2 regions of the Nonomuraea africana genome follow, and region 2 is predicted to be linked to the other one. Evidence: riboswitches for the same ligand, from Rfam matches in the RefSeq annotation. Region 2 holds a riboswitch; the other holds the start of a gene.
What was found. A riboswitch is a leader RNA that binds a small molecule or an ion and turns the genes downstream of it on or off. The one in region 2 is predicted to bind thiamine pyrophosphate.
Positions count from the first base shown of each region.

Region 1: linked by a shared signal. The riboswitch ahead of H4W81_RS36180 (purine-cytosine permease family protein) and the one ahead of thiO (glycine oxidase ThiO) in region 2 are both predicted to bind thiamine pyrophosphate.

Region 1 is NZ_JADBEF010000001.1:7,592,493-7,597,083, forward strand. Features, by position in the region: gene H4W81_RS36170 (sensor histidine kinase) at 1-594, opposite strand, end outside; gene H4W81_RS36175 (methylated-DNA--[protein]-cysteine S-methyltransferase) at 657-1,199, shown strand; gene H4W81_RS36180 (purine-cytosine permease family protein) at 1,196-2,542, opposite strand; TPP riboswitch at 2,532-2,642, opposite strand; gene H4W81_RS36185 (hypothetical protein) at 3,173-3,568, opposite strand; gene H4W81_RS36190 (STAS domain-containing protein) at 3,895-4,242, shown strand; gene H4W81_RS36195 (glycosyltransferase family 2 protein) at 4,239-4,591, shown strand, end outside.
Region 2 is NZ_JADBEF010000001.1:4,500,445-4,505,035, forward strand. Features, by position in the region: gene H4W81_RS21220 (polyprenyl synthetase family protein) at 1-116, shown strand, start outside; gene thiE (thiamine phosphate synthase) at 234-869, opposite strand; gene H4W81_RS21230 (Rv2175c family DNA-binding protein) at 847-1,221, opposite strand; gene H4W81_RS21235 (NAD(P)/FAD-dependent oxidoreductase) at 1,252-2,427, opposite strand; TPP riboswitch at 2,485-2,600, shown strand; gene thiO (glycine oxidase ThiO) at 2,589-3,644, shown strand; gene thiS (sulfur carrier protein ThiS) at 3,659-3,859, shown strand; gene H4W81_RS21250 (thiazole synthase) at 3,852-4,591, shown strand, end outside.

The sequences.
Region 1 (4,591 bases), 3.1 Mb from region 2:
GCTGCTGCGCAGGTCGGAGGTGGCGTTCCTGAGCGTCTCGGGCAGTTGGTAGGCGCTGACCAGCCTCAGCCGTTCGTCCTCGATGAGCACGAATCCGCCCGCGTCGGCCCCCGTCAGCTCGGTGAGGCTGGCCGCGATGCGGTCGAGCACGGCGGGCAGCTCCAGCTCGGCGTTGATGTCGCCCACGACGTCGGTGAGCCTGCGCACCAGCCTGGCCCGGTGCGCGCCCCTGTCCCTGGCGACGAGGTCGTCCTCAGGCAGATGGTGGACGTGCACGTAGCCGATCACGGCCGTGCCCTGGAGCAGCGCGCTGGTGTCGACCCGCACGTCGAGAACCGTGCCGTCCCTGTGGAAACGCTTGGTGCGCAGCGAGACCTCGCCGCCGGTGCGCACCCTTTCGAGCACCGCGTTGTGCTCGGCGGTCAGCTCGCCAGGGACGATCGGCGCGCGCCGCCCGACCATCTCCTCGGTGCTCCATCCGAACAACCGCTCCGCCGCTGGGTTCCAGACCAGCACGGTCTGGTCCCTGTCGAGCACGACGACCGCGTTGGGGGCGCTGGAGAGGACGGCAGCGGCGATCTCCTCGTCACCCACGCTTCCATACTGCCCGTGGCGCGCCTGCTCCGTAGGCGGATCCGTCCGATACGCTGCGGGTTATGTCGGCCGGCGACCTCGAAGCCCTGCTGAGGGTCACCTCAGCCACCTATCGTGCTGGGCGGTCGCCTGACGTGGCCGTCGGCACCTACGAAGGCGCGCTCGGCAGGCTGGTGCTCGCGGTCACCGGCAAGGGCGTGGTCGCCTGCAGCTTCGAGGACGAGCACACGATCGTCGAGCGGCTGACGCGCGTGGTGGGCGGACTCGTCGGTCCTGACGCGCGCCGCCTCGACCCGGTGCGCCGCGAGCTCGACGCCTACTTCTCCCGGCGCCTGCGCGCCTTCACCACCCCCGTCGACCTGCAGCTGGCCACGCCGTTCGCGCGCACGTTGCTGCAGATGACCATGGCTGTGCCGTACGGCACCAGCACCACCACCGCCGACCTCGGGGCGCGCATCGGACGGCCACAGGCGCTGCGCGCGGTGGGCAACGCGCTGAACGCGAACCCGGTGTGCGTGATCGTGCCATGCCACCGGGTCCGCGACCGCGAGAGCTATCCGGGCGGGGCGACCGCCCTTGAGCGCCTGCTGAGGATCGAGGGTTAGCGCCTGCTTCGCCGTACGAGGCCGATGGCCAGGGTGATCAGGCCCGCCACCAGGAACGCGCCCACGGCCGCGCTCATCCACGGCTGCCTGGTGAAGCCCAGCGCCGTGCGCGCGCCGTCCCAGATCGCCGCCCACCAGCTGATCGTCGAGGGCGCGGCCAGCAGCCACCAGGTGACGAAGCCCAGCGCCCACGGCGCGACCATCGGCCAGCGCGAGGGGGCGTTCTCGCTGGTGTTCCAGGTCTTGCCGCGGCCGAGCAGGAAGTAGTCGACCACGAGAACGCCCAGCATCGGCACGAAGACGGCGCCGATGATGCTGAGGAAGGCGCTGTAGGAGTTGACGTCGACGAGCAGCGCCACGCCGATGGTCAGCACGCCGATCGCGACCGAGAAGAGGCGCCGGTCCACCCGGGGCATGAGGTTCTGCAGGGACATGGCGGTGGAGTAGACGTTCGCGAAGGACTGGTCGGTCTCGCGCAGCACCAGGATCCCGAAGAAGAGCGCGCCCAGCGGAGCGGCCACGAACGGTCCGAACACCGTGGTCGGGTCGTTGAGCACGGCGTCGTGCCCGGCGATCGCCACCGCGTACACACCGATGGCCAGGCAGGCGACCTGCGCGATCGTGTAACCGCCGACGACGCCGGTGAAGGCGGCGCGGCTGCTGCGCGAGTGCCTGGCGTAGTCGGCGGCCACCGGTACCCACGACACCGACAGCGCGATCACGAAGTCGACGGCGGGGGCGAAGGCGTCCCACGTGCCGCCGGTCTGCGCGGGGGCCTCCCGCAGGAAGACGACGGCGAACCAGACGGTCGAGATGATCACGCCGATCGTGACGACGCGCCTGATCAGCCTGATCGCGCCGAGCGGGTAGATCGTCAGACCGGTGGTGATCGCCCCGGCGAGGAGCACCCAGACCGCGTACGGCACGGCGTCGCCGAAGATGGCCTGCGCGCCCATCGAGATGACCCACAGCTCGAAGGCGCCCCACCCGAGCATCTGAATGATGTTGAGCACGGTCGGGACATACGAGAGCCTGGCCCCGAACAGCCCTCTGAGCAGCACCATCGCGGGCTGGCCGGTCTGCGCGCCGGGGATGGCGGCCAGGCCCACCATGGCGGTGCCGACGAGGCTGCCGACGACGGTCGCGGTGACCGCGGCGGTCATGGACAGCGGGTTGTCGTCGAGGAGCGGGTTGATGAGGAACAGCGCGAAGGAGAAACCGAGAAGGCTGACGCCGAGATTGGCCCAGAAGGCGCCCTGGTCGAGGACACCGAGCGTCTTGGGCGCAGCCTCGTCGAGGGTCAGGGGGACTTCTGCACGCTTGGGGTCGATGACATGCGTCATCACACGCTCCCTACGCCGGCATTACCCGGACAGGTTCATGCGGTCGGCAACGGCAGTTGCCCTCTCAGCCCGGTTGCCCCGAGCTCCCGCGGTTTGGACTTGTGAGTGCGGCCGGGGTCTGCCCAGCTCGCGCCCCAATAATGCACTATTCGTCCGTCTTCAACCACCCCACGGCTCTTCACGCTATGTCTCGCACTGGCGTCGGCGGACGTCCACCGACGTACAGCTACGTGCGCGGCGGTAGCTGTACTTTCCAGCCTTACGATCCGCGACTGCATCGCCCTACTGGAGAGCGAGGCCGCGTGATGGCCAAAAGACGCGCGCGAACACGCGCCAACGGCGAAGGGACCATCTCCAGGACGAGGCGCGGCGTGGACCTGCGGCCACGAAGACTCCCACGTTGGAGGCACGAGCCGTCTACTGGCTCAAGGAGGTTGTCATAGGGCCCAACCATGCGCTGCTGACCGTGGTGACCTACGAGACATATCCGCGGCGGCGTACATCGAACAACAGCGCCGACCGATCTGACGGCGCCATCCCCTGACGGGGACCGCATTCAAGGCAGAGGCCTGCTGTGGACCTTCGGTAAGGACGCCTCCCATTTCACAACCCCATGCATGGTGACCCTCCTCAGGCCGACTCGGGAAGCGCCTGGATGGGTCCGAACGAGTCGGAGAAGGCGCGGAAGGTCGGGCATGGCCAGCGCCACATGCAGCTGCGACATCTCAGGATCGGATGGGTGGGATCACTGGTGATGCCGCCGGCGTCGCGCGGCTGGTGCAGGTCAAGGAGGCGCAGGCCGAGCTCCGTGAACGCGAGCAGGTCGTCGCGGGCGTCGGTGAGGAAGTCGAGGTCCTCGGTCGACAGCCGCGTGCGGACGGGAACGAACCCGTCGTGGTTGACCAGCCCCCGAAGGCGCGCGGTCTCCTCGCGCCATGAAGCGGCCTTCTCCGTGCGGACCAGCATGGCCTCCAGGTGTTCACGTAGTCGCTGGCGGATGGGGTCCTCGTAATGGTCATCGTTCATCGACTGCTCCCGCGGCGGCCCGGGGCACGCAGGCCGGAGACGAGTCGTGAGCGAGTGGGTTGCATGGCGTCCTCTCCCTGAGATGCAGGCGCCGGGGCAGGGGTGCGGAGGACCTCCAAGCCGGGTATCCCTGCCGGTCAGGAATGCTGACGCGACAGGCATGGAAGCCGTTATCACCTCACCCCTCTCCGGTCCTTGCCGGTTTCACACTGTCAAGCTTCGCGTACTCTGCGTTTTCATGGGGCCGAAACGGGGGACAAAAACCAGACCGCCCCCTATCGGCGTGAGAACGTGACCCGGAGCCCCGACGCCGCTAGCCTGCCCATGTGGAGCTCAAGGTCTCGACTCGATCACATGCCGGCCATGCCCTCGTGGAGATCGCCGGTGAAATCGACCTCTATACGGCGCCCCGCCTGCAGTCGGAGTTCACTCGACTGCTGCAGGACGGGCCCAGCCGTGTGGTCATAGACATGTCCGGGGTGGATTTCTGCGATTCCACCGGCATGAACGTGCTGCTCTCGGCGCTCAAGCGGGTCAGGGAGCGCGGCGGGCAGCTCGAGGTGGCCGCGCCGCGGCCCGCAGTCAGGAAGATCCTGCAGGTCACCGGCCTCGACTCGGTGTTCACCGTGCACGAGGAAGTGCCTGAGGAGCTGCTGATCTCCGAGGGCTCGTGACCGACACCGCGGTCATCGTCCCCGCCAAGGACGAGGCCGAACGCATCGGCGCGACCGTCGCGGCGGCACTCGAGCTGCCGGGCGTCGATCTCGTCGTGGTCGTCGACGACGGCTCGGCCGACCAGACAGGCAGGATCGCGCGCGCCGCCGGCGCCAGGGTGGTCCGCCACAGCCGCAACCGCGGCAAGGCAACCGCCATGGAGAGCGGCGCGGAGGCGGTGCGGCTGCTCGACGGTCCCGTGCCCAGACACCTGCTCTTCCTCGACGCCGATCTCGGTGAGACCGCCCGCGCCGCCTCCGCACTGGTGGAGCCGGTACGGGCGGGCGAGGCGGACATGACCATCGCGGT
Region 2 (4,591 bases):
TGATCGCCAGGTATCTGGAGGAGTCGCTCGCCTCGCTGGCCGACGCGCCGATCACCGAGGAGGCGCGCTCGGCGCTGGCCGACCTCGCGGTCGCGGCCACCTCTCGCAAAACCTGACCGGGCACCCGGTCCCGAGACCGCTCGCGCCGACAGCGCCGCTTCGGCCCTGTCGCCTGATGGCTGGGGTGGTTGCGGCCGCCGAGGTGTCGTCGGCGGCCTGCCAGGTGGGGCGCGTCAGGGGGCCAGGCGTTTGGCGAATTCGGCCGCCGCCGCGCCGGGGTCCTCCGCCTCGGTGATCGCGCGAACGACCACGACGCGGCTCACGCCGTACGACCTGACCTCGTCGAGGTTGTCGAGGTCGATGCCGCCGATGCCGAACCACGGCCGGCCCTCGCCGAGCCCCGTCGCGTGCCTGAGCAGGTCGGGCCCCGGCGCGTGCCGTCCCGGCTTGGTCGGGGTCGGCCAGATCGGGCCGCAGCAGAAGTAGTCGACGCCCTCCTCCACGGCGGCCGCCGAGGCCTCCGCCGCCGAGTGCGTGGACCTGCCGATGAGGATGTCGTCGCCGAGGATGTCTCGCGCGACGCGCACCGGCAGGTCGTCCTGGCCGAGGTGGAGCACGTCAGGGCGGGCCGCGAAGGCGATGTCGGCCCGGTCGTTGACCGCCAGCAGCGCGCCGTGCCGGTCGCAGGCGTCGCGGAAGACCTCGAGCAGCGCGAGCTCCTCGCGCGCCTCCAGGCCCTTCTCCCTCAGCTGGACGATGTCGACCCCGTTGGCCAGCACCGCGTCGAGGAAGTCGGCCAGGTCACCCCTGGACCGACGGCCGTCGGTGCAGAGGTAGAGGCGGGCGTCAGAAACCGAGCGCTTGGGCACGCCGCTTGACCTCGGTGTGGCGACCGGCCTTGATCGCGTCGATGGGCGAGCCCGGCAGGGACTCGTCGGGCGTGAACAGCCAGCGCAACGACTCGACGTCGTCGTAGCCGGCGTCGAGCAGGAGCGTGAGCGTGCCGGACAGGCCCTTCACCACGTCCTTGCCCTCGAGGAAGGCGGCGGGCACCTGCGGCCCCCCGCCGCCTCGGCGTACGCCGAGGAGCTTGTGGTCCTTGAGGAGCTGCTTGGCCCTGCCGATCGTCAGATCGAGGCGCGCGGCCACTTCGGGGAGAGTGAGCCACTCGCCGACGAGCTGGTCGGTCTCCCGGTCTATCTGTGCAACAGAAAGCGTCACGAATCCACCACTACCACATCGCGTCCTTGCTCAAACAACACAATCACGGAGAGCCACCTCGGGATCGGCCAGGCGCCCCGGATCGAGGCGCTGGCCTGCCTCGATGAGCCTACGGCCCTGGACGAGGTCGCGGGGCCTGTTGACGGTCAGGACGGCGGCCAGCCGGTCGTCGTCGGTCAGCCAGCAGACCGACCACCTGCTCACCGGCGCGGCGGCCGCCGGATCGCCGCGGCGCACCAGGCGGGCGCCCGCGTGGTGACCCGCGTACTGCACCATGTGACCGAACTGCTCCGACCAGAAGTACGGGACGGGATCGTACACGGCCTCGTCGCCCAGCAGGCTGGCCACGGCCACCTCGGGGGCGTTGAGCGCGGTGTCCCAGTGCTCCACCCGCAGCCTGGTGTGGAAGCGGCGCGACCACCAGGCCGCGCAGTCGCCGACGGCGACCACGTTCGGCAGGGAGGTGCGCAGGTGCTCGTCGGCGACGACGCCGTTGTGCAGGTCGATGTCGGAGCCGGCCAGCCACTCGATCGTGGGCCGCACGCCGATGCCGGTCACGACCACGTCGGCCTCGATGCTCCCGCCGCCGACCAGGCTCACGCCGCCGGGGTCCACGGAGCCGACCATGGTGTTCAGCCGCAGGTCGATGCCTTCGTACCAGCGGATGGTCTCGGCGCCCACCTCCGCGCCGACCACGTGCGCGAGCGGGGCGGCGCCCGCCTCCAGCACCGTGACCGCGCAGCCCGCCTTCCTGGCGGCCGTGGCCACCTCGGCGCCGATCCAGCCCGCCCCGATGATCACTACTCGGGCCCCCGGGACGAGCTCGGCGCGCAGGGCCAGCGCGTCGTCGAGGGTGCGCAGGACGTGCTGGCGGCCCTCGCCCGGCAGCCTGATCGGCTCGGCTCCGGTGGCGATGACCAGGCCGTCGTAGGCCATCTCGCCCTCGGTGGTCTCCACCACGCCCTCGGCCAGGCCCTTGGCCGACACCCCCGCCCGGTGCTCGACCTCCATGCCCTCCAGATCGGAGTCGACGAAGCTGGAGTCGGCGTCGCCGAGGAGCACCGCCTTCGACAGGGGCGGACGGTCGTAGGGCCGGTGCCGCTCCTCCCCGATCAACGTGATCGTGCCGCCGAATCCGCGTGCTCTGAGAGCCTCGGCGCTGCGTACCCCTGCCAGTCCCGCACCTACCACCACGACATGGTTCACGGTCAAGACCATAACCAATGGTTCAAGGGTGACGTTCGGCGTGAGTAGGCTGGACGGTGGAAGACGCGCGGGAGTCCGGCCACACCGGGCTGAGAGGAAGGCTTCGACGGGCCTTCGACCGCAAGACACCTGATCCGGATCATGCCGGCGAAGGGAGCGAGATGGACCTGATCGTGGGCGGCGGCGTGGTGGGCCTGTCCGTCGCCTGGCGGCTCGCCAGGGCCGGCCAGGCCGTCACGGTGATCGACCCGGCCCCCGCCTCGGGCGCCTCCCATGCCGCCGCGGGCATGCTGGCCCCCGTCAGCGAGGTCGCCTACACCGAGGAACCGCTGCTCAGGCTGGGCCTGGCCGCGCTGGAGCGCTGGCCGGCCTTCGCCGCGGAGCTGGAGGCCGACAGCGGCCTGTCCGTCGACTACCGCGCCCACGGCACGCTGGACGTGGCCTTCGGCGCCGACGACCTGGCCGCGCTGGAGGAGCTGGCCGCTTTCATGGACAAGCTGGGGCTGCCGGTCGAGCGCCTGACGGGGCGCGAGTGCCGCCGCCTGGAGCCGATGCTCTCGCCGTCCGTGCGGGGCGGGGTGCTGGCGGGCGGCGACGCGTGGGTGGATCCCCGTCGCGTCACCGCGGCCCTGCTGGCCGCGCTGGAGGCGATGGCGGTCCCCCTCGTACGGCGCCGCGCCACCGGCCTGCTCGACGGCGCGGTACGGCTGGCCGACGGCGAGGTCCTGACCGGCGAGCGGGTCGTCCTGGCCGCGGGCGCGTGGAGCGGCGAGCTCGCCGACGTGCCCGTGCGGCCGGTGAAGGGCCAGATCATGCGCCTGCGCTCCCCCTACCCGCTGCTCGGCAGGTGCGTGCGCGGCATGGTGCACGGCTCGCCCGTGTACCTCGTGCCGCGCGGCGACGGCGAGGTGGTGGTCGGCGCGACCCAGGAGGAGCTGGGCTTCGACACCAGGGTGACCGCGGGCGGCCTGTACGAGCTGCTGCGCGACGCCAGGGAGCTGGTGCCCGGCGTCACCGAGCTCGAACTCGGCGACGTGGTGGCGGGGCTGCGCCCGTGCACCCCCGACAACGTGCCGCTGATCGGCCCTTACCGCCGGGGGCTCGCCCTGGCCACGGGACACCACAGGGGCGGCGTGCTGCTGGCTCCACTCACCCCCGCGCTCCTCGAGGGCGAGGAGCCCGAACTGGCCGCCCTGTGCTCGCCACAGCGGTTCTGAACAAGGAAGTGCCGATGCAAGTGACGATCAACGGGGCCGCGCACGAGGTGCCGGACGGCACCACGGTGGCGCAGGCCGTCCAGCGGCTGACGGAGCAGACCACGGGCGTCGCCGTCGCGCTCAACGACGAGGTGGTCACCAGGGGCACGTGGGCGACCACGGCGCTGGCCGACCGCGACAGGATCGAGATTCTCACGGCGGTGCAGGGTGGATGAACTGATCATCGCGGGCGAGAAGTTCTCCTCGCGGCTCATCATGGGCACCGGGGGCGCGCCCTCGCTGGAGGTGCTCGACCAGGCGCTGGCCGCCTCCGGCACCGAGCTGACCACGGTCGCGATGCGCCGCCTCGACCCCGCCGCGCGCGGCTCGGTGCTCGACGTGCTGCGGGCCCGCCAGATCAAGGTGCTGCCCAACACCGCGGGCTGCTTCACGGCGGGCGAGGCAGTGCTGACCGCCAGGCTGGCCCGTGAGGCGCTGGGCACCGAATGGGTCAAGCTCGAGGTCATCAACGACGAGCGGACCCTGCTGCCCGACCCGATCGAGACCTTCGACGCGGCCGAGCGCCTGGTGGCCGAGGGGTTCGTGGTCCTGCCGTACATCGGGGACGATCCGGCGCTGGCCCGCCGTCTGGAGCAGGCGGGGTGCGCGGCGGTGATGCCGCTCGGCGCGCCGATCGGCTCGGGGCTCGGCATCCGCAACCCGCACAACATCGAGCTGATCGTCGAGTCAGCCTCGGTGCCGGTGATCCTCGACGCGGGCATCGGCACGGCGAGCGACGCGGCGCTGGCGATGGAGCTCGGCTGCGACGCCGTGCTCCTGGCCACGGCCGTGACCAGGGCGCAGCGGCCCGACCTGATGGCCGCGGCGATGCGCGCGGCCGTCCAGGCCGGACGGCTGGCCCGCCAGGCCGGGCGGATCCCGAGGCGGCGCTACGCGGAGGCCTCCTC